3 regions of the Thauera sp. 27 genome follow, and region 2 is predicted to be linked to each of the others. Evidence: predicted binding sites of a transcription regulator. Region 2 holds the regulator's gene; each other region holds the start of a gene.
What was found. The regulator FNR, encoded in region 2, switches genes on or off when oxygen is low (the NO sensors DNR and NnrR bind a similar motif). The targets are predictions, from matches to a motif close to TTGANCTAGNTCAA.
Positions count from the first base shown of each region.

Region 1 (7,288 bases), on a different contig from region 2:
CTTTGGAGAGGAACTCCATATGAAGAATGCCGCGCCCGGGCTGGAGGGTATGGGTGACCTGGCCGCTGACGGTGTCGATCACCTGCACCCAGCCATTGTCGGGAAACGCGAAGTTGACCCAGATCTCGCGACCGTCGGGGCGTGCCATTGCGAACACCGGCTGGCTCTTGACCGGGATGCGCCCGACTTCCTGCCAGGTCGTGGTGTCGACCACCAGCACCTCATGACGCCCGATCGCCGGCAGGTAGGCACGCCCTCCGGCCACCGACCACCCACGCAGGTGCGGCATCTTGAAGACCGGCAGCGGCTGCTCACCCCGGCCATAGCCGTCGAGGATCTTGCTGCTGCCCTTGTCCAGGTTCCACAGATCGACCAAGGCCAGGCCGTCCTCCCCGAACAGGCCAGCGATGTAATGGCGGCCGTTGGGCGTCACCAGCGCATCGTAGGGCTGGTTACCACCCGCGAAGCGTTGCGTGACCGGATTGCGCGGATCGGCGAAGTCGGTGATGCGGATCTCTCCCGCCTCGAACAGCGCATAGATGAAGCGCTTGCCCGACAGGTCGGCAAGGCCCACCACCTTGGAGCGACGACCGTCCTCGGTGGTGGCTGGCACGTCGGCGACCAATTCGAGCGTATGTGCATCGAAGGCCTTGATCCCGCCAGGCTCATAGTTCTGCACCACCACGAGGCTGCCGTCGTGCGAGATCGAACCGCCGATGGCGTTGCCCGCCTGGACGACGCGGCCGGCGATCCTGGCCTCGAGCAGGTCGACCTTGGTCAGACCACCGTCGCGCCCGAAGACATACGCATAACGCGCATCGCGCGAGAACACCACCGAGGCGTGCGACAGGTCGCCAAGGCCTTCTACGGTGGCGAGTACGCTGCGCCCGCTTGTCTCGACGATCTTGACCCGTCCGTCCGCGCGCTCGATGACGACGCCGAGGTCGCCCGTGCCGCGCAGCGCAGCGGGCGGCGTCGACGCGCAGGCTGAAAGGAGGAACACCATTGCGGAGAGCACGACACCCCACAGGACGGGCGGTGCGAGGCGAGGTTTCTGCGATGACATGCGGACTCCGTCAATCAAGCTCGGGCGCGATACGCGAACGAGGGTGGAATTGGAATGTTGAGGAAGCTGGAGAAAACGAAATGGGCGAGCGGCCTTGAAGAACTGCCACGGCCGACTGACCAAGGCACTGCGCCGGCGCTCCGCGAGTGGATCAGTTCCGCGCCTGAACGGGCGGCAAACCGGTGTCAGGCGGGAATCCGCGCATCAACTGATCGACGATCCACTCGGCCTCGGACTCGGTCACGATGCCTCGGAACGGTGGCATGGGGGTGCCCGGGCGCCCGCCGATGATGGTGGCCACCATGCTCTCGGCAGGCTTGTCCGCCATGGCTTCGATCGTAAGTGCGGGCCCCAGCCCGCCATTGAGGGTCAGGCCATGACAGGACCCACAGTCCTGGCGGACGATGTGCACGAGTTCGCGGGCACGCTCGGCATCGGGCGGCGCCGGCTGAGACTCGTTGGCCGCAGCAAACGCGGAGACCAACGCGGCGCCGATGAACACGGCAACATGGGCGACAAGGGGCGGTAGTTTCATCTCGTTCTTCCGACGGTCGATCAGTCGGAAACAGGATGAACCTTCGCCCCTTCATTAACCTTGACTCGAATCAACCCCACGGAATGTGAGGTTGTCGTGTCCCTGCGGCGCGCCTCAGTCCTCGACGATGACCACGCCGAGCATCTCCGGGTGCGGCCCGCAGCGGTATTCGAAGCGCCCAGCCTGCTCGAAGCGGTGCGACCAGCGCTCCCCGGGGAAGAAGCGCTCGGACTCCTGGTTCGCAGCGATGAAGTACACCGAGTGGCTGACGCGCTTCTCCTGATTCACCCAGACCACGGTGTCGCCCGTCTTCACGCGCAACTCCATCGGCGTGAACGCGTAGCTCTCGATCAGGACTTCGTGCTCGGCTGCCATCGCCGGTGCCGAGATACCGACCGCAAACAGCACTGCGCCCGCCACCGCCCGCCATGAACGCATCATCATGATCACCACTCCTTGATCAAAAACCCGTGGCGGCAAGCGATGCGCGTCCGGGCTCACCAACAAACAGGCGGAAACCCGGGCACCCCCGGATTTCCGCCTGAGCCATGGCCGGTACTACCTCGGCGCAGTACCGAGGGTCGAGCCTTACTGCTTGGCCGCCTTCACATCGCCATCGGCATCCACACCCAGCTTGTAGCCGAGCGAGACGTGATGGTAGCGACCAGCCGAGTTGTCGTTGTGGATGGCAAAGCCGAAGTTGTAGCTCTTGCCGGACTCGAGCGTGACGTCGCCCTCGCCGCCCGCGAGCTTGCGGGTGAACACCACCGACCAGGTGTCGCCGTCCTGCTTGCCCTCGGCGCTCACCAGCGCCGTACCGCCTTCCATCACGCGGGTGTCGGCGACGTGGCCATTGAAGCCCTTGTTCTCGCCGCTGCGCCACTGGTAGAGGTCGTAGAACTTGCCTTCGGCAACCGAGCCACCCTTGACGTACTTCTTCTTGGCGTCATCCGCACCCGGCATGGTGCGCGAATCCTGGTGGCAGGTGGCCCAGCAGCCACTCTGGTCGGCAAGCTCGACCTTGCCACCCGACTCGAGCATGAAGGCGATCTTGACCGGGTTGGCCTCGTCCATCTTGGCCGCGCCGGAGGCGGCAGGCTGCTTCCAGGAGAAGCGCAGGTAGAGGTTCTCGCCGTCATGCGCAGCCTGGACCTTGACCGGGATGGCCGGCGCCTTGCCTGGGATGGGGTTCGGCTCGAGCTTCTGGCCGCTGGCGATCTTCTTGCCCATGTCGGCCGCTTCGTCGCTGTGACAATCGGCACAGGTTTCACCCTTGCGCAATGCACGGGCGCCACCGTGCTCGGTACCCTTCTGAATCCACTCCAGCGGTGACACGCCGGGGTAGAACAGGGTGATGTCCTTGGCCTCGACCTTGCCCCAGTCCGGTGCGGCGGCAAAGGCGCCGCCAGCGCCAAGGGCAAGGAGTGCGCCCACGGCGCCGGCAATCATCGTCTTCTTCATCGTCATTCCCTCACTGTGCTTGGGTTGGCCTGTGCTGCACGAGGAGGCTCACTCCTCGTCTTCCTCGGTCATGCCTTCGGGCTTGTGGTGCGCGATACCCTTGTGGCAGTCGATGCAGGTCATCTTGTCCTCGAGCGCCATCTCGTGCTGCTTGCGCGCACGCTGCTTCTGGGACTCCTTGTTCATGCTGTCGAAGCTGTGGCAGTTGCGGCATTCGCGCGAATCGTTTGCCTTCATGCGCGCCCATTCGCGGCGTGCCAGTTCCAGGCGCTTGGCCTCGAACTTCTCGCGGGTGTCGATGGTGCCGGTGATCTTGCCCCAGACTTCGCGCGAAGCCTGGATCTTGCGGATCATCTTGTAGGTCCAGTCCTTCGGCACGTGGCAATCGGAACATACGGCGCGCACGCCGGTCCGGTTGCTGTAGTGGATGGTCTCCTTGTACTCCATGTACACGTTGTCATGCATTTCGTGGCAGGAGATACAGAACTTCTCGGTGTTGGTGGCCTCCATGGCGGTGTTGAAGCCGCCCCAGAACAGGATGCCTACGACAATACCGACAGCGAGAAGACCGCCCAGCGACTTCTTCGAGGGGCGGCGCAGGCGGGCCATGAGGCCGCCGGATTGTTCTTGTTTGGTGTTGCTGTCTCGATCTGACATGGAGCTTTTACCCTTCGGACCCCCGCGCCGAAGCGCGGGGGGTTTTCAGGCTACGATCGAACCGGTCGATCAGTAGATGTCGAACTGCGTGTTATAGACGTTGAACTTGCCGGTCGGCGTCACCATCTCGGGCGAGGTGATGACCTTCTTCAGCTGGAGCGTCTTGTCGTCGTAGATCACGATGGCCGACTGGTCGGTCTTGCCGCCCCACAGCGAGATCCACACTTCGTCACCGGCCTCGTTGTACTCGGGGTGGGTGGCGCGACGGATCGCCTTGCTTTCCGGCAGGCCGGAATCCTTGGCGACGTCCAGACGCTTCGGCTCCTTCGACAGGTCGGTCAGGTCATACACGTACACCGATTCGGCGATCTCACGCTCCGGGTTCATCGGTGCGTCAGCCCACAGGTTCTTCGACTTCGGATGCGTCTTGACGAACAGGTTGCCAGCGCCCGGCATCTTGAGTTCCTGGACGACCTTCCAGTTGTGCTCCTTGAACTTGGCGAACTTCTTGTCGTCGTGCGCGGTCGAGATCAGCGAAACCACGTCGTCACCCAGGTGACCCGTTGCCCACACCGGACCGAACTGCGGATGCACGAAGTTGGCGCCACGACCCGGGTGCGGGATCTTCGCGGTATCAACCAGCGCGGCCAGCTTGCCATCCTTGGTATCAACCGCGGCCACCTTGTTGGAGGCGTTGGCAGCAACCAGGAAGTAGCGCTTGCTCATGTCCCAGCCGCCGTCGTGCAGGAACTTGGCGGAGTTGATCGTGGTGGTCTTCAGGTTGTTGATGTCGGTGTAGTCGACCAGCAGGATCATGCCGGTTTCCTTCACGTTCACAACCCACTCGGGCTTGATGTGCGAGGACACGATCGAAGCCACGCGCGGCTCGGGGTGGTAGTCGCCATCGACGGTCTGGCCGCGGGTCGAGACGATCTTGTACGGCTCAAGCGTCTCGCCGTCCATGATCGAGTACTGGGGCGGCCAGTAGGTACCGCCAATCAGGTACTTGTCCTCGTAGCCCTTGAACTTCGAGGTATCAACCGAGCGCGCGTCCGAACCGAGGCGGATGGTCGCCACGGTGGTCGGCTCTTCGAACCACATGTCGATGATGGTGGTCAGGCCGTCGCGACCAACCGTATACACATAGCGACCCGAGGCCGACAGGCGCGAGATGTGCACCGCGTAGCCGGTGTCGAGAATCTTCCAGATCTGGTGCGTGTCACCGTCGATCAGCGCCAGCTTGCCCGCGTCGCGCAGCGTGACTGCGAACACGTTCTTCAGGTTGATCTTGTTCATCTGCTTGGTCGGACGCTGATCAACCGGAACCAGAAGCTTCCAGCTGTCCTTCATGTCCTTGAGCGAGAACTCGGGCGGAATCGGCGGCTCGACCTGGATGTAGCGCGCCATCAGGTTGATTTCTTGCGGCGTGAGGATGTCGTCGTAGTTGACCATGCCGCCTTCGGTACCGTAGGCGATGATCTTCTCGAGACGGTCGGTGCCCAGCTTGAGGGTGCCGCCTTCCATCTTCGTGCCGTCGGGCATGGTCTTGCTCCAGGCCGGCTCGAGGTTCTTGCCGGTGGCGCCCTTGCGCAGCACGCCGTGGCAGCCGGCACAGCGCTCGAAGTAGATCAGCTTGCCCTGCTCCATTTCCTCGGCAGTCAGCTTGGGGGCTTCCTGCGCCCAGGCGCTGCTCATCGCCAGCGGCAGGATTGCCATGGCGAGCGTTTTACCGATCAAGCTCTTGTTTTGCATTTCCCTCTCCTTTACGACACGGGATGTGAAACAACACGGTGACGGCAGTATGGTTTTCGAGGCAGTTCGTGATCCTTGATGTGAATTAATTTTCCACATGAGGCGTAAGGATAAAGTTGCGACACGGTCGAAACCCTTCCTGTACAGGGGGTTTATGGCCCGAAGAAAGCCCGTTGCATGACACGGGCAGGTGCCCGGAAAGCCGCTCCGGCACCGATCTCGCAAGCACAGACTGCCCCTAATACACGCCTCGCCGGAGTCACAACCATGCATGCAGCTCACCACACTCCCACCGCCGCGCTGGCAAGCCGTCGCACGAGCCGCTCATCCCGGGCACCCGGCGACAACCCGGCACGAAGCCGCGGCGGCGACTCGTCGGGTGCGGCACCCGCATCCCTGGACCAGGCGCCACCGGCAGTCGGCAAGGTGCATCTGGTGGGCGCAGGTCCCGGCGACCCCGAGCTGCTCACGCTCCGGGCTGCCCGCCTGATCGCCAACGCCAAGGCGGTCGTATATGACCACCTCGTCGGCGACGCCATCGTGGCCCTCATCCCGCCTACGGCACGCCGTGTCTATGCCGGGAAGGAAGCCGGCAACCATGCACTGCCGCAGCATGCAATCAACCAGTTGCTCGTCGACCTGGCACGCGAGGGCCTGGACGTCGTGCGTCTCAAAGGAGGAGACCCCTTCATCTTCGGTCGCGGCGGCGAGGAGATGCAGGCGGTACAGGCGGCCGGAATCCGCTGCGAGATCGTGCCTGGAATCACCGCGGCGGCAGGTGCGGCATCCTGTACGGGGATTCCTCTTACCCACCGTGAACACGCCCAGACCCTGGTGTTCGCGACCGGCCACCTCAAGGACGGCACGGTCGATCTCGACTGGCCGGCGCTTGCGCGCCCGCGTCAGACCCTGGTGATCTACATGGGGCTGGGCGCGCTCGAGGCGATCTGCACACAACTGATTGCCCACGGGCTGCCGGCAACGACACCCGCCGCGGTGATCCACGCCGCCACCACCCCAGCCCAGTGCGGGGTGCATAGCACCCTTGCCGACCTGCCCAATGACGTTCGCGAGCGCGGCATTCGCGCGCCGGCACTGATCATGGTCGGCGAGGTCATCTCCATCGACCCGGGCATGCTGCTCACCCAGACGCTTGCAACCACCGCCTGATACAAGCACAAGCGCGGCGGGGTCTCCATGATGCGGGTGGGGTTATAATGACAACCCCATCGACTGCAATCAGGACCGCCCGCGCATGGCCGAAGAAAACCAGTTTTTCCGTCCGATCAGGGATTTCTGCCAGCGCAACGTGGTGACCTGTGCCGCGGCCGACGGCGTCGTCGATGTCGTCGCGCGCATGCGCGAGCGCAATATCTCGAGTGTCGTCGTCGTCGGCGATGGCCGCCCGCTGGGCATCCTGACCGACCGCGACCTGCGCAACAAGGTTGTCGCCCAGGGGCGCGACCCCAATACGCTCCACGTTGCCGACATCATGAATGCCCCGCTGGCGGTAATCGGCGAGGACGACGTGCTGTACGAAGCGCTCTACCGCATGTCGAGGCTGAAGATCCACCGCCTGGTGGTGGTGACACCCGGGGGCGAGCTGGCAGGCATCATCACCGACACCGATATCCTCCGCCTTCAGGCGCACTCGCCGCACCAACTGGTGCTGGACATCGAAAAAGCGGACTCGATCGACAGCCTGCGCCTGCTGCACGAACGCATCCAGAAGCTGGTCGTACACCTGTCCGGCACCGGGATTCCGATCCGCGACATGGTCAAGCTGATCGCGAACCTCAACGACCAGGTGCTGATCC
Region 1 covers NZ_AMXB01000001.1:167,190-174,477, reverse strand. The annotation lists gene B447_RS00540 (cytochrome D1 domain-containing protein) at 1-1,066, opposite strand, end outside; gene B447_RS00535 (c-type cytochrome) at 1,218-1,601, opposite strand; gene B447_RS00530 (cupredoxin domain-containing protein) at 1,716-2,045, opposite strand; gene B447_RS00525 (ethylbenzene dehydrogenase-related protein) at 2,190-3,068, opposite strand; gene B447_RS00520 (NapC/NirT family cytochrome c) at 3,111-3,671, opposite strand; gene B447_RS00515 (nitrite reductase) at 3,789-5,471, opposite strand; gene cobA (uroporphyrinogen-III C-methyltransferase) at 5,739-6,641, shown strand; gene B447_RS00505 (DUF294 nucleotidyltransferase-like domain-containing protein) at 6,727-7,288, shown strand, end outside.
Region 1: B447_RS00515 (nitrite reductase) is a predicted target of FNR. The motif match lies at 5,547-5,560, and genes of this name have one in related genera.

Region 2 (7,288 bases):
GCTCGGCATGACCGCGCCCATAGTCCACGCGCAGCTTGCCTGGATGGCGCATCCACAGGAGCTGAGCGAGCACCTGCTGAGTCTCTCGCGCGACCTTTTCCGGCTGCAGATGCACACGTGGGATCGCATGCGCGGCATTCCGAGCGAGGATCCGATCAGCCCGAATGCCGATGATGCGCGCTTCTCGGATCCTGCCTGGACCGAGCGCCCGACCTGGGACCTGATCAAGGAGTGGTACCTCGCCTTCACCCGCCATACGCAGGACATGCTCTACGAGACGCCGGGGCTGTCGAACAAGGAGCGCAGGCGCGCAGCCTTCTGGTGGCGGAAATGGCTCAATGCGGTTGCGCCGACCAACTTCTTCTGGACCAACCCTGTTGCGCTCAGGCGCGCGATCGAGACCAATGGCGACAGCCTGAGGCGTGGCTTCGAGAACTGGCTCGCCGACCTGCAGGCCGGCAACGTTCGCATGACGAGCCCGGATGACTTCCGTGTGGGCGAGAATCTCGCCACCACGCCTGGTGCCGTGATCTACCGCAACAGGTTGCTCGAGGTGATCCACTATGCCCCGACCCAGAAGCGCGTGCGTGCCGAGCCCGTGGTGATCATCACGCCCTGGATCAACAAGTTCTACGTGCTCGATCTGGTGCCGCGAAAGAGCATGATCCGCTTCCTGCTCGATCAGGGGCTCGACGTGTTCATCACCAGCTGGAAGAACCCTGATGCCAGCATGAGCGAGGTGGGCTTCGATGACTACCTGATCGAGGGCATCGACGAGATCGTCCGTCAGGCGCGCGCCTTCACGGGCGCCGCAAAAGTGCATGCCGCCGGCTATTGCATTGGCGGCACCGCACTGGCGATGTACATGGCGTGGGCGAACCGGCGCTATGGTGAGGCCGAGATGCCGGTCGCCGACTGGACCTTGTTTACGACGCTGGTCGACTTCCACAAACCAGGCGACATCGAGGTCTTCATCGATGAGAGCAGCATCCGCTACCTGACCGAGCAGATGGCTCGCAAGGGCTACCTGGACGGCAAGGAGATGGCCGCCTCGTTCAGGCTGCTGCGCTCCAACAGCCTGATCTGGCATTACGTCGTGCATGGCTGGCTGTACGGAGAGTCACCGCCGCCATTCGACGTGCTGTTCTGGAACATGGATACCACCCGCATGCCGTACCGCATGCATGCCTGGTATTTGCGCGAACTCTACCTGCACAACAAGTTGATCCAGCCAGGGGCCTTGCAGGTCGCCGGTGAGGCGCTCGACCTCGCGGCCGTTTCGCAGCCGCTCTATGCGGTTGCGGCCGAGGACGATCACATCGCGCCGTGGCTGCAAACCTTCAAAGTGGTGCATCACGTTGGCGGACCGGTGCGGCAGGTATTGTCGAGTTCCGGGCATATCCTGGGCATCGTCAATCCCGTCGTCGACCCGCCCAAGCGCCACTACTGGGTCGAAGCCAGCACACGCGACGATACGCCGGAAACCTGGCGTCAGCGCGCCAAGCGTTGCGAGGGGAGCTGGTGGGAAGATTGGATGCGCTGGCTCAAGCCACGCTGCGGCGCGCTCGTGGCGGCGCGCCCGGTGTCGACCGAGGCTTTTCCCGCGCTTGCCGATGCGCCAGGGCAGTACGTGCTCGAGCCCTGAACGGCTACCGTGCTGCAACGGCCTCAGGCGTTGTGCCGTGCCAGGCGTGCAGGGTCGTGCAGGGTGATGCGCTTGCCCTGCACGCTGATCAGGCCTGCTTCGCTGAGGTCATGGAAGATTCGCGACAGCGTCTCGGGGGTCAGGTTGAGGCGCGAGGCGATCACCTGCTTGCTGGTGGGAAGCGCAATCTCGCATGGCGTGTCGCTGTCCGCCACCTGCAGCAGGTAGCCGATGACGCGCTGCATGCTCGAGCGCAGCGAGTAGGTTTCGACGTCCTGGATCAGGCTGTGCAGACGAATCGCCATGCCGGCCAGCAGTTTGTGAGCGAAGGTCGAATCCTGGTCGATGAGTTCGGTCACGACCGCCTGGCCGACATGGATCAGCACCGTGTCGCACAAGGCCTCCGCAAAGACCGGGTAGGGGTGGTTCATGAACATCACCGCCTCGCCGAAGCTCTGCATCGCACCCACGATCTCGACCACCTTCTCGGTGCCCTGTGGCGACGAGAAGGCCAGCTTGATCTGGCCCGATACGACGAAATAGAAGCCGTGGGGCTGGTCGCCGCGCTGGAACAGCACTTCGCCCCTGCCGACATGCCGATCGCGGGTGTAGCGCGACACACGCTGGATATCCGACTCCGACAACTCACTGAACAGCGGGATGCGATGCAGCAGGGCAGGGATGTCGACATGGGGGTGCTGGGACATTGCTTTGGCTCCGGAACGATTCGTAATCTTACCCGAGACGGGCGACAATACCTGTCGCCCCGAGACCGGCAGCTTGCCAGCCCTTGCAAGGAAAAAGGATGTACTACGCGATCAAACACCTTCACGTCGTCTGCGTCGTGCTCAGCGCAGCGGGTTTCCTGCTGCGCGGCATGTGGATGCTGACGGGCAATCCGATGCTCTCGCACCGGCTCACCCGTGTGTTGCCGCACATCATCGACAGCCTGCTGCTGCTGTCAGCGATCACGCTGGCGGTCATGATCGCGCAGTACCCGTTTGCCGCCGACTGGGTGACCGCCAAGGTCGGTGGCCTGGTTGCATACGTGCTGCTTGGCACGCTTGCACTCAAGCGCGGCCCGACCAAGCCGGTGCGTGCGGGCGCCTTTGCGGCCGCCCTGTCCGTGTACGTATGGATCGTGTCGGTCGCCTTCACCAAGAATCCCGCAGGCTTCCTTGCCTGAACAATGGCGGCCGTCGAGGCGGGGCGGCCAGCGTCAGCGCGCGCCGTGCTGGTGCTGGATCAGGCGCTTGAGCCCGGTGGGATCGAGCAACTGCACGTGCTTCTGTTGCACCGAGATCAGCCCTTCGTCCTGGAAGCGGGAGAAAGCGCGAGACACCGTCTCGAGCTTGAGCCCCAGGTAGGAACCGATCTCCTCGCGCGTCATGCGCAGGTGGAATTCCTGCGCCGAGAAGCCGCGCGCATTGAAGCGCTGCGACATGTTGAGAAGGAACGCCGCCAGCCGTTCCTCGGCGCGCATCGAACCGAGGAGCATCATCACGCCGTGGTCGCGCACGATCTCGCGGCTCATCACCTTGTGGAACTGCAGTTGCAGGCCTTCCACTTCGTGTGACATCTGCTCGAGCTTGTCATAGGCGATCACGCAGACCTCGCTGTCCTCGAGGGCGATCGCATAGCAGGTATGCGACTCTGCACTGATGCCGTCGAGGCCGAGAATCTCTCCGGTCATCTGGAAGCCGGTCACCTGATCGCGGCCGTCTTCGAGCAGCACGTCGGTCTTGAACGAACCGGCGCGGATGGCGTAGATCGCCTCGAACGGATCGCCCGCACGATACAGGCTTTGCTGGCGCTTGACCTTGCGCCGCGCGCCAACGAGTTCGTCCAGGCGGTTCAACTCGCTGTCGGACATCCCGAAGGGCAGGCACAACTCGACCAGGTTGCACTGCGAACAGGCAGACTTGAGCCCGTTCACGGTAATTGGCACGCTCGCCCTCATCTGCACGATAATCCTGCTTCCCCGACAAAAGACGCCAGACCTGGCTCAGGAGTGGTTCGATCGGGCAACACATCACGCCCGTTGACCCACGTCAACCAAAAAAACGCGGCGATCTGCCATTGTTTGGCACACACTGCCGCAGCAAGATCATGACAAGCCAGAACCAACTCATCTTCGATCCGCAACTCATCCGCCGATTCGACATCAACGGACCGCGCTACACGTCCTATCCGACAGCGGACCGCTTCGTCGAGGCCTTCAACGCCGATGCGCTCAAGGCCTGGCTCGCAAAAAGGGCGGTCGGCGGCGTCAGCAAACCGCTCTCATTATACTTCCACATCCCCTTCTGTAACACGATCTGCTATTACTGTGCCTGCAACAAGATCATCACCAAGGATCATGGGCGCTCGGCCAAGTATCTGAAATACCTGGCCAAGGAGATCGCGATGCAGGCGGAATGCCTGGAGGGCAGCCGCCAGGTCACGCAGCTCCACCTCGGTGGGGGAACGCCGACCTTCCTGTCGCATGACGAGATGCGCGAGCTCATGGCCGCGGTGCGCGAACACTTCACGCTTGTTCCCAATGGCGAATACTCGATCGAGGTCGACCCGCGCAAGGTCGACTTCGACACCGTGAAACTGCTCGCCGAGCTTGGCTTCAACCGCATGAGCGTTGGCGTGCAGGACTTCGCCGAAGATGTGCAGGCGGCGGTAAACCGCATCCAGAGCTATGACGAGACCAAGCTCGTCATCGACGCGGCACGTGCCACGGGCTTCAAGTCCGTGAGCATGGACCTGATCTACGGTCTGCCCAAGCAGAACGTGATCAGCTTCAACCGTACCCTCGAGCAGGTGCTGGAGATCTCGCCCGATCGCATCTCTCTCTACAGCTATGCCCACCTGCCGGGCCTGTTCAAGCCGCAGCGCCGCATCAACAGCGGCGACATGCCCACTGCAGACACCAAGCTGCAGTTGCTGCAGCTCGGCATCCGTCGCCTTACCGAGGCCGGCTACGTCTATATCGGCATGGACCACTTCGCCAAGCCGGATGACGAACTCACCGTTGCCCAGCGCCAGGGCCGTCTGCACCGCAACTTCCAGGGCTACTCCACCCAGGCCGAGTGCGATCTGCTTGCCTTCGGCGTATCGGCAATCGGCAAGATCGGTCCGGTGTACGCGCAGAACGTCAAGACGCTCGACGAGTACTACGATGCGCTCGACCGTGACGAGCTGCCGGTCCTGCGTGGCATCGAACTTACCGCCGACGACCTGTTGCGGCGTTCGATCATACAGGCGCTGATGTGCCACTTCGAGCTGTCCATGCAGTCGATCGAGATCGCCCACCTGATCGACTTCCGCTCCTATTTCGCCGAGGAACTTGCCGACCTGCAGGAGATGCAGAAGGCCGGGCTGGTGAAGATCGAGGGCGACTGGATCAGCGTCGAGCCTGCTGGTCGCCTGCTGGTGCGCGGTGTCGCCATGGTGTTCGACCGCTATCTGCGCGCAGACCGTGAGCGCGCGCGCTACTCCAGGGTGATCTGAGTCACGCGATCGCGAGGGCGGGGCGATTTGTCGCATGCGGTTGCGGGCGTGCAGGCGTAAAATGCGCTTTTGCCTCGCGCCGCACCGGATCGCTCTTCCCCCATGCCCGAAACAGGTTACCTGGCCGTCTTCCTGATCGGCCTGCTCGGCGGCACTCACTGCGTGTCGATGTGTGGCGGCATCGTCGGCGCCCTCACCATGCAGGTTCAGGTGCCCGGCGGGAAGCCGCAGTGGCCGCTGCACCTCGCCTATAACCTGGGGCGGATCGGCACCTATACCGCGCTCGGCGCCGCGGTGGGCTTTATCGGTTCGGTCGGCATGCTGTACGACGGCATGCTGCCGGTGCAGATGACGCTCTATGTGCTGGCCAACCTGATGCTGGTTGCACTCGGCCTTTACCTCACCGGTTTTACCCGCCCGCTTGCGCCGTTCGAGCGCGCCGGCCATGTGCTGTGGCGGCGCATCCAGCCGGCGACACGTCGTTTCCTGCCAGCGCGGTCGCCCAGGCAGGCCTTGCCGCTTGGCATGCTGTGGGGCTTCATCCCCTGCGGACTCACATACTCCATTCTGGCCACTGCGCTCGTCACCGGTTCGGGTGTGCGCGGCGCCGGGCTCATGCTCGCCTTCGGTCTTGGGACGCTCCCCAACCTGCTGCTGGCCGGCATGCTGTTCAAGCGTTTCCGCGACTTCACCCGCAATCGCAAGGTGCGCATCGCTTCGGGGCTGCTCGTGCTTGGCTTCGGGCTGTTCGGCCTCTACCACGCGCCCACGCTCGGCGGCGACCTGTGGAGCGGCGTGGTGTGCATTACCTGAGGCCCTGGCGCGGCGGGCCGTCAATCAATGATGAGGAGAAGTGCTGCATGAGCGAAGTGACGATCAAGGTCGAAGGCATGAGCTGCGGCGGCTGCGTCAGGAACGTGACCGGTGTGCTCAAGGGCATTGCCGGTGTCGAGGACGTGCAGGTGTCCCTCGAACAGGGCAGTGCGACCGTGCGCTTCGATCCAGCGCAGGTTTCGGTCGACGCCATGCGTGCAGCGGTGGAGGATGCCGGGTTCGATGCGCCGGCCTGAGCGTGGCCGGTGGGCGTGGTGCAGTGCAAGACATTGTGGTTTCCCCCTATAATCCGCGCACAATTTTTCCACGGGAGGGATGTATGGGTTTCGATCTGGTCAGCGCCGGCAAGGACGTGCCGAACGACATCAACGTCATCATCGAGATCTCCGCTCAGGGTGATCCGATCAAGTTCGAGGTGGACAAGGACAGCGGCGCCGTCTTCGTCGATCGCTTCATGGGTACCTCGATGCGTTACCCGCTCAACTACGGCTATGTGCCGCACACCATCGCTGGCGACGGTGACCCGGTGGACGTGCTGGTCGTCACCCCGTTCCCGCTCGCGCCCGGCGTCGTGATCCGTTGTCGCCCGGTCGGCGTGCTGAAGATGGAAGACGATGGCGGCGTCGATGCCAAGGTCGTCGCCGTGCCGGTGTCCAAGCTGACCCCGCTGTACGACAAGGTGCAGAGCACCGACGATCTGCCCGAGCTGCTGATGAAGCAGACCGTGCACTTCTTCGAGCACTACAAGGACCTCGAGCCCGGCAAGTGGGTCAAGATCCTGGGCTGGGGCACGGTCGAGGAAGCCAAGCAGGAGATCGTCAACGGCTTGGCCGCAGGCAAGAAGTAAGCTACCTCGCAGTACTGATGAAAAAAAAGCCGCGGTCACCCGCGGCTTTTTTCATGCTGCGTGCGGTGCTCAGTCGGGAATGCGGGCGATATGCAGCAGGTTGGTGCTACCGCTACGCCCGAACGGCAGACCCGCAATCACCACCACCACGTCGCCGGGGGCCGCGAAGTCGTGCGCCACCGCGGCGCTGGCGGCATGGTCCACCATCTCGGCGACGTCGTGTACTTCCTCGAAGGGCACCGCGTGCACGCCCCACACCAGAGCCAGGCGTCGTGCCGTACCGACATGCGGCGTCAGTGCCAGGATCGGGGTGGCAGGGCGCTCGCGGCTGGCGCGCAGGCTGCTGAAGCCGGTCGTCGTGTAGGCCACCGTGGCAGCGGGCTCGAGCAGTCCGGCCACGCGTCGCAGCGCGCAGCAGATCGCGTCCGGGGTGTTGGCCTCAGCTGGCGTGTGGCTCGCCT
Region 2 covers NZ_AMXB01000010.1:32,456-39,743, reverse strand. The annotation lists gene B447_RS07105 (PHA/PHB synthase family protein) at 8-1,645, shown strand; gene B447_RS07100 (Crp/Fnr family transcriptional regulator) at 1,669-2,352, opposite strand; gene B447_RS07095 (SirB2 family protein) at 2,451-2,831, shown strand; gene fnr (fumarate/nitrate reduction transcriptional regulator Fnr) at 2,865-3,605, opposite strand; gene hemN (oxygen-independent coproporphyrinogen III oxidase) at 3,755-5,146, shown strand; gene B447_RS07080 (sulfite exporter TauE/SafE family protein) at 5,249-5,959, shown strand; gene B447_RS07075 (heavy-metal-associated domain-containing protein) at 6,007-6,216, shown strand; gene ppa (inorganic diphosphatase) at 6,300-6,827, shown strand; gene pyk (pyruvate kinase) at 6,897-7,288, opposite strand, start outside.

Region 3 (7,288 bases), on a different contig from region 2:
AAGCTGAAGTTCGACATTGCCATGACGGTCACGGCCGAGGATGGCTCGCTGCAGATGGGCGAACCCCTGCGCATGAGCGTGCTCAACCGCATCCAGCACGGCCCCCTGCCTCGACTCGGAACCCTGGCGGCGGCAACGCTCGACAGCGAGCTTGACGTCGAAGGGGAGGCGGGCGCCAAGTTGCGGGAGACGCTGGGTGACAAACCAGCACTGCAGGCGCAGACCGTGGTCCGGTTCGACGGCAGCGGCCATTCGCGGATGACGACGCCGGCACTGGAGCTCGAACTCGCGGCGGATACGGAGCGTGCCCTGCGCGTCGCCTTCAGCGCCTTTCAAGTGGACATCGATTTCGGTCCCGGCATGCGCCAGTACGCGATGAAGCTCGGTATCGACCGCTTCTCGATGGAGGATCCGAGCCTGCGCATCGTCATGTCGGAGCTGGCGCTCGATGCCGACCAGCGTCGCCTGTTCGACGATGAGGCCTGGCTCTATGTCGGCAAGCAGCGTGCAACGATCGCCTCCCTGCACGCCGAGGGCAAGGATGATGGCGAGATGGCGGGGACCGACCTGCAGCTCGAACGCCTGAGCTACGAGGTCGATGCCTCGGCCGAAGGCGACTACGTGGATGTCATCGCCATGCTGGGGACGGAGGTGCTGCGTGTCGGGGGCAGCGATTACGGCCCCGCGCACTACGACTTCTCGATCAAGCATCTGCATGGGCGGACGCTGATGGAGCTGTATCGCAGCTTGATCGAGGTCAGCAGCGACCCCGCCCAGGTTGCGCTCCAGGCCGAGGATCCGGCGGCAATGTTCGCGCCCCTTGCCGAGCCGGCGCTCACCCTGCTGGCCCACGACCCCGAGTTCAGCATCGACCGCATCAGCTTCACCAGCCCGCATGGGACGGCATCGCTGTCTGCTCACGTCAATCTCAAGGGCATCGAGCCCGACGAGCTCAACAACCCCATGATGCTGCTCGCCAAGATCAACGCCGCCGCGGAAGCCTCTTTGCCGCAGGGCCTGGTCGTCGCCCTCATCGGCGCTCAGGCTCAGTCCCCGCAGGAGGCCGCGGTCGTCGCTGCTCAGTTGCAGCAGCAACTCGACATGCTCGAGGCCCAGGGCTTCATCGTGCGCAAGGGTGGCCAGCTCGGCAGCCGTGCCGCGCTCTCGAAGGGCCAGCTCACCATCAATGGCCAGCCGCTCGACCTGTTCGGGCTGGGCGGGCGCTGAGCGCGGACGCTGTCATCCCCGTGTAACTGCGGGGTCATCTTCCCTGAGTAAGGTGCGCGGTTCGACTTCATGCGAAGTCTCCGTCAACCCACACCCCTCAGGGAACCATGATGAATCGATTGACCGCCGTTTCGGTTGCGCTGCTCTCCGCTTTCGCCTTCAATCCTGCTCATGCGGCACCGACCTGTGCGTCGAGTACCGCCATCGACGGCACCCCTATGCTGATCTGCGCCGAGCCGGGCTCGGTGCCGGTCAGCGACAGTCGTGACGCGCTGCAGGTGCAGGTCCAGGCCGGCGCCGGGATCACCAGCACCAACCGCAATACTGCTGCGCTCGACCTTCGCGGCGTTGGCCAGCAGGTCTCCAACGCAGGCCGCATCGAGAACACCGACACCCGCAACAACGGCTACGCGATTGCGGTAAACGGTGCCAACGCGAACATCGTCAATAGCGGCGTCATCAGCAGCGGCGACCGCGCCATCGAGGTGCTCGGCGGCACGGGTGGCATGCGGGTCGAGAACACCGGCGAGATCCTGGCGCGCCGTCAGGCCGTGCGCTCGCTGGAGGGCTTCGAGAACGCGGAGGTCATCAACCACGGTCTCATCGAGTCGCGCGACGGACGCGCCCTGCAACTGCGTGGCGATGGCGCCCGTGTGATCAACCACGGCACCCTGATCGGCGGCGAAGAGGTCGTCGAGGCGCGCGGCAACTTCTACATGGAGAACTACGGTACGGTATTGCTGCGCGATGGCATCGATGACGAGGACGGCGTGCAGTTCGCATCTGGCGAGATCCACAACTGGGGGCTGATCCAGGGCAGCGATGACGGCGTGGATATCGACGAAGGCCTGGTGCGCAACTACGCGACTGGGCGCATCATCTCCACCGGCGACACGGGCAGCGGCGTCGACATCGATCCGGAATTCGACAACGGCGTCGATCCGATTCGCCCCAGCGGTCCGCTGACGATCATCAACGAGGGCTACATCGAAGGCCCGCGTGCCATCGGTGCCGACCCCGCCGCGCAGTCGAACGTGGATATCATCAACAGCGGCACACTCGTCGGCCGCAGTGGGGCGGCGATCGAACTCGCGCCGGGCCAGGGCGATAGCACGCTGACCCTCACCGGCGGCAGCGAGATCTTCGGTGACGTCTTCTTCGGCGCCGGCAATGATGGCGTCTTCATCGACAGCCTCGGCGCGGCCGGTGTGCTCAGCGCCGGGGTGATCGACGGCGGCCTGGGCATCAACAGCGTGCGCTTCGTGAGCTATGCCTTGTCCGACCTGCTGTCCTTCGTATACGAAGACGAGCGGGTGGAGCTGTCGTTCATGACTGCCTTCGGCAAGGTCAGCGGCGCCTTCCGCAACTTCAGCCAGTGGGACTTCGGCGTCGATGACGCGCGCTTCGATACGCTCACGCTGGCCAGCCGTTTCGATGGCTCGAACGCGGTCCCGGCGCCGGCCACCCTGCCGCTGCTGCTCGGCGCACTCGGCGGGCTGTGCCTCGTCGGCCGTCGCCGTCGCGGCTGATCTTTACGTAAATATCGACGCGAGCAACTATCGTAGCTGTTAACAGGCTCTCGGCAGAGGCAGACTGGATCAATTCATGATGGTAAGGTAAACTATAGGCCTCTCTGGCCTTGCAGGCCATTACCAACGGCGTGTGAGCTATTTGTTCGCTGGCGTACTGTATGTCAGCGAGCGCAGTGCGCGTGTTGCCGTACGTTCCGTGGAATGGTGATCGATGCATGCACTGCGTTTGGGCGCTTTGGTGACGAGTCTTCTGGCGGCGGGCGTGACTGGCTGTGGCTCGACGCCAGAACAGGGAACGAAATATTCGCCTACGCTGTGGCCGACAGAGGCAGCTTCCTTTCGCCAGCGGCCTGGCTCTCCGGTTCTGAGTCCGAGTCAGCGGCGTCTCATCCAGGCACAGCTAGAAGCTCAAGCTGCTGAGCGACTTCGGCTCGAAGCGGAGAACCAGCGCCTCGTTGCCAGCCTGTTCGACATCGGCTTCAAGCCCACCGAACTCGTCGACGTACTCGACGCGTATCAGCCTGCGGGCGGTGTCGATCGTGCCCTCCCCGTGGTGGAAGCGTGCTCGCATCATACGGCGTCGATGGGCAGTCAGTTGTCGTGCGCAGCGAGTGAGTTGGCACAGGGCAATGGAACGGAGGTTACCGTTGCGTACGATGGCGGCGGGCAATCTGCAGGGGCCTTCGACCTATTCGCGCTTAACAGTGATCTGCGCGCCTTTCTGGCAGCTATCCCAAGCGTAGAGCCTGTTCGTGGCGCGCGGGTTACCTCTGGCTTTGGCGTCCGGCGCCACCCTATCTCGCGACAGATCGGTGCGCACGAAGGAACGGACTTTGTCTCTGACGACCGGACCGTGCGCTCAGCCGGCGATGGGGTGGTGAGGTTCGCCAGTCGACGCGGTGGCTTCGGCAAGCTCGTCATCGTGGAGCATCCGCTCGGGTTCGAGACGCGATACGCGCATTTGTCGCGCATCGCCGTGCGCGACGGCCAGCGGGTTGCTGCGGGTCAGGAACTGGGGACGATGGGCAGCACGGGGGTGTCGACCGGGGTGCATCTGCACTTCGAGATGCGCTTCAGGGATCGCCCCCTCGATCCGCTCAAGGCGCTCCGTGCATCGCACATGCCGCTTGTGAGCGCCCGCTCGGGCTTGGTCTGGTGAGCGGGTGGCGATAACGGAGGCAAATCAGGCGGTCGTTTCCCGTGCGGCGGTGCTGCGCGTCAGGATCGCGTAGATCTGATCCTTCAGGCGAAGCTTCTCCTTTTTCAGCACTTCGATCTCCTCGTGGGTGCGGTGCTCCAGATGCATCTCGAAATTCTTGATGCGCTGATCGAGCTCGTTGTGGCGATCGAAAAGATTCAGGAAATGCCGATCACTTGTCTTGAGCTCGGTGATCAATTCACGATGTTCGGGGAACATGGTCTAACTCCCTCAGGGTTTCAAGTTCTCATCCACGATGGCCTGCGGTGACTGAGCCTGCAGGGACGGTGCAGCCCAGTCACCGAATATGTCGGGCGGTGTTCCGCCGCCCGACGCCTACTCACTGGAAGGGATCCGGGCGCGGCGTGGCGTTGCTCGACGGCGGCAGGATCGGCATGGTGAGTTGCGGCTGGTCACCGGTCATCGTCTTCAGGAAGGCGACGATCTTGCCGATCTCGTCATCGTTGTAGGTACGACCAAGCTGCAGGCGCCCCATGATATCCACCGCTTCCTCCAGCGTGGCGGCTTCACCGTCATGGAAGTAGGGGTAGGTCATTTCGACGTTGCGCAGCGTCGGCACCTTGAAGTTGAAGCGGTCCGCATCAACCCCCGTGACGGCCGAGCGCCCTTCGGCCGGCGAAGTCGACTGGTACGGCTCGACCAGGCCCATGCGCTGGAACGAGGTACCACCGGCAGCAGGACCGTTGTGGCAAGCCACGCAGCCGCTTTCCTTGAACAGCGTGTAGCCGGCGAGTTCCTTGGCGTCGAGTGCCTTGTCGTCGCCCTTGAGCCAATTGTCGAAGCGCGAGTTCGGCGTAACGAGGGTCTCCTCGAAGGCCGCGATCGCGCTGGTCACCATGTCCATGTCGATCTGCTCCTTGCCGAACACACCCTTGAACTCGGCAACGTAGCCCGGGATCGACTGCAGCACGTCGAGCGCCAGGGTGTGCGGCATGTTCATTTCGATGTCGGCCTGGATCGGGCCTGCAGCCTGCTCCTGCAGGTTCGCGGCACGGCCATCCCAGAACTGGGCGATGGCAAGGCTGGAGTTGAGAACGGTCGGCGAGTTCACCGGACCTGCCTTCCAACCATGGCCGATCGAGGTCTTGAGGTTGTCGGTACCACCGCGCGACAGGTTGTGACAGGTATTGCAGGAGATGATGCCGGACATCGACAGGCGGGGCTCGAACCACAGCTTCTTGCCCAACTCGACCTTGGCGGGGTTCTCCACCTTGGCGGGCTGGATCGGTTGGATCGGCTCATCGCGTACGGTGGGGGCTGCAAAGGCGCTGCCAAGCGACGCGATGGCGATTGAGATGGTCAATATGTATTTCATGTGCAGACGCTCCGATGTAGAGGTAATTATAAGACAGTGCGATCAATGGGGCTGCGCCGTGACCCTTGGCGCATACAGGTCGTAAACCCATATTTCAGCAATAGTTACGATGCCTGCAGTTGATAAAAATCAACGGACGAACGAATTCTGGCGTTTGAGCAAGTTCCGGTATGGTTTAGCTTTTCTCAGGCTGTTGCGAGGGTCTTGAATAAGGTAAACAATACGCAGCCTGCGGGGTGTGCGCATCTCACGATGATGTTTGGCGCCAGCCCTCGCACAATGCCCGAATTGGGGCAAATGCTGATCTTGAGGTGAGCAGATGATCATCGATCTCGATGAGCAGCGACGCAGGAGACTGGTACATAAACCCTGGGCATGGCGCAACCTGTCCAAGGAGGCCTTTACCGAGCTCTGCCTCTCGGCGCTGCTGGATCTACCCCCGCCGTTCAACACGCTGCCGGAGGCCGTCGCAGGGCAGCTTTACGGCGTACTCTGCTCGCGTCTGGACTGGAAGGAGCGGGTCAGCTTCATCGACAGGGTCATCCTTGAGCCCAATTTCGTGCTTCGCGAGTCGGCCTTGCTCACCATTCTGGGCAAGGAGTTCGACGCGCCCGTCGCTGCAGCGGCGGCGGCGCGGCTGATGGCTGGCGCCCCGATCGATCCGCAGGGTGTCCCCGTCAGCTTTCATGAGTTTGCCGAGATGTTGTGCGAGGGCTCTGTTGGTAACCCTGGGGCGGTGGTCGCCGGTGCGCTCATGGTTGCCGACCGGCAGTTGATAACCGCGATCGAGGGGGTGCGACCCTTGCTGGCGGTGGATACGGTCGCGTCGGCGGCGCAGTGTTGCTGTGGCTTTGCTTCGGCCCTCGTCGTCGACTTCTGGCTCGACTGGATCGAGGAGTTGCTCGACAACCGCTTCGACTCCTTGGCATTGGCCTACGCCCATGCAGCGGTGTCGGCCTTGTTCATCCCAGCCGAGGCGCCCGCACGCCATGAGATCTGCGAGTACGAGCGTGTGCCGTGCAGTGAGGACCTCAGGGAAGAGGCAATTACCGTCGTCCGGCGGTGGAGCTTCGACGCCTTCCGCAGGCGTATTGAGCCGCGCATGCGCAGGATCGCCGCGCACGAGCAGCGCCCGCGCCTCATGCCAGTGATCATGCGTTCCTGGGGATATGACTGAGCGAGTCGGCCACAGCTTCGGCGTTCAGCGCTCGCCAAGTGCCTCTGACAGGGTCTTGGTGACAGGCTTTGTCAGGTATTGAAGTACCGTGCTCGAGCCCGTCTTGATCTCCACTGTCGCCGTCATACCGGGCAGGATATCCAGGTCGGCATCTGGTCGGCCGCTGAACTGGCGACCCTCGGTGCGCACGAGGATGCGGTAGTAGGGTTGTTCGCCCTGGCGCAAGTCCTCACGCAATGTGTCCGCGCTGATATAAGTGAGGCGGCCAGGCAAGTCACCGTAAATCGTGTAGTCATAGGCATCCACCTTGACGGTGGTGGGCAGCCCCTGGCGCACGAAGGCGATGTCGGCCGGGTTCAGGCGCGCCTCGATCACCAGGTCATCCTCGAGCGGCACGATCTGCATGATGTCCTCGCCTGGGCGGATCACCCCGCCCAGGGTCGTGATGCGAACATTCTTTACCACGCCGTGCAGGGGGGCACGGATCTCGGTCTGCTCGAGCACGTTACGACGCTGAGCGAGGGTCTGCTCGACGCCGGCGAGGTCTTCCTGCGCTTTGTTCAGCTCCGCCTGCGCGTCCTGGAAATACTTGTTGCGCTTGTTGGTAATCTGGGCCTGGAGTTCGGCCAGCTGGCGCTCGAGGCGCAGTACCTCGCTGCGGCTCACGTCCCCGGATGCGAGCAGGGGGCGGTTCATCGCCAGCTCTTCGAGCACCAGCGAGGCCATGCTCTCGAGGGCGCCGATTTCCTCGTCGATCGCCGCCCGGCGCTTGCGCAGCAAGGCGAGTTGGTTGTCGCGGAACTGCGGGTAATCTTCCA
Region 3 covers NZ_AMXB01000006.1:41,240-48,527, forward strand. The annotation lists gene B447_RS04380 (YdgA family protein) at 1-1,227, shown strand, start outside; gene B447_RS04385 (hypothetical protein) at 1,338-2,756, shown strand; gene B447_RS22040 (M23 family metallopeptidase) at 2,971-3,918, shown strand; gene B447_RS04395 (YdcH family protein) at 3,943-4,176, opposite strand; gene B447_RS04400 (cytochrome-c peroxidase) at 4,298-5,293, opposite strand; gene B447_RS04405 (hypothetical protein) at 5,613-6,470, shown strand; gene B447_RS04410 (HlyD family type I secretion periplasmic adaptor subunit) at 6,495-7,288, opposite strand, start outside.
Region 3: B447_RS04400 (cytochrome-c peroxidase) is a predicted target of FNR. The motif match lies at 5,413-5,426, and genes of this name have one in related genera.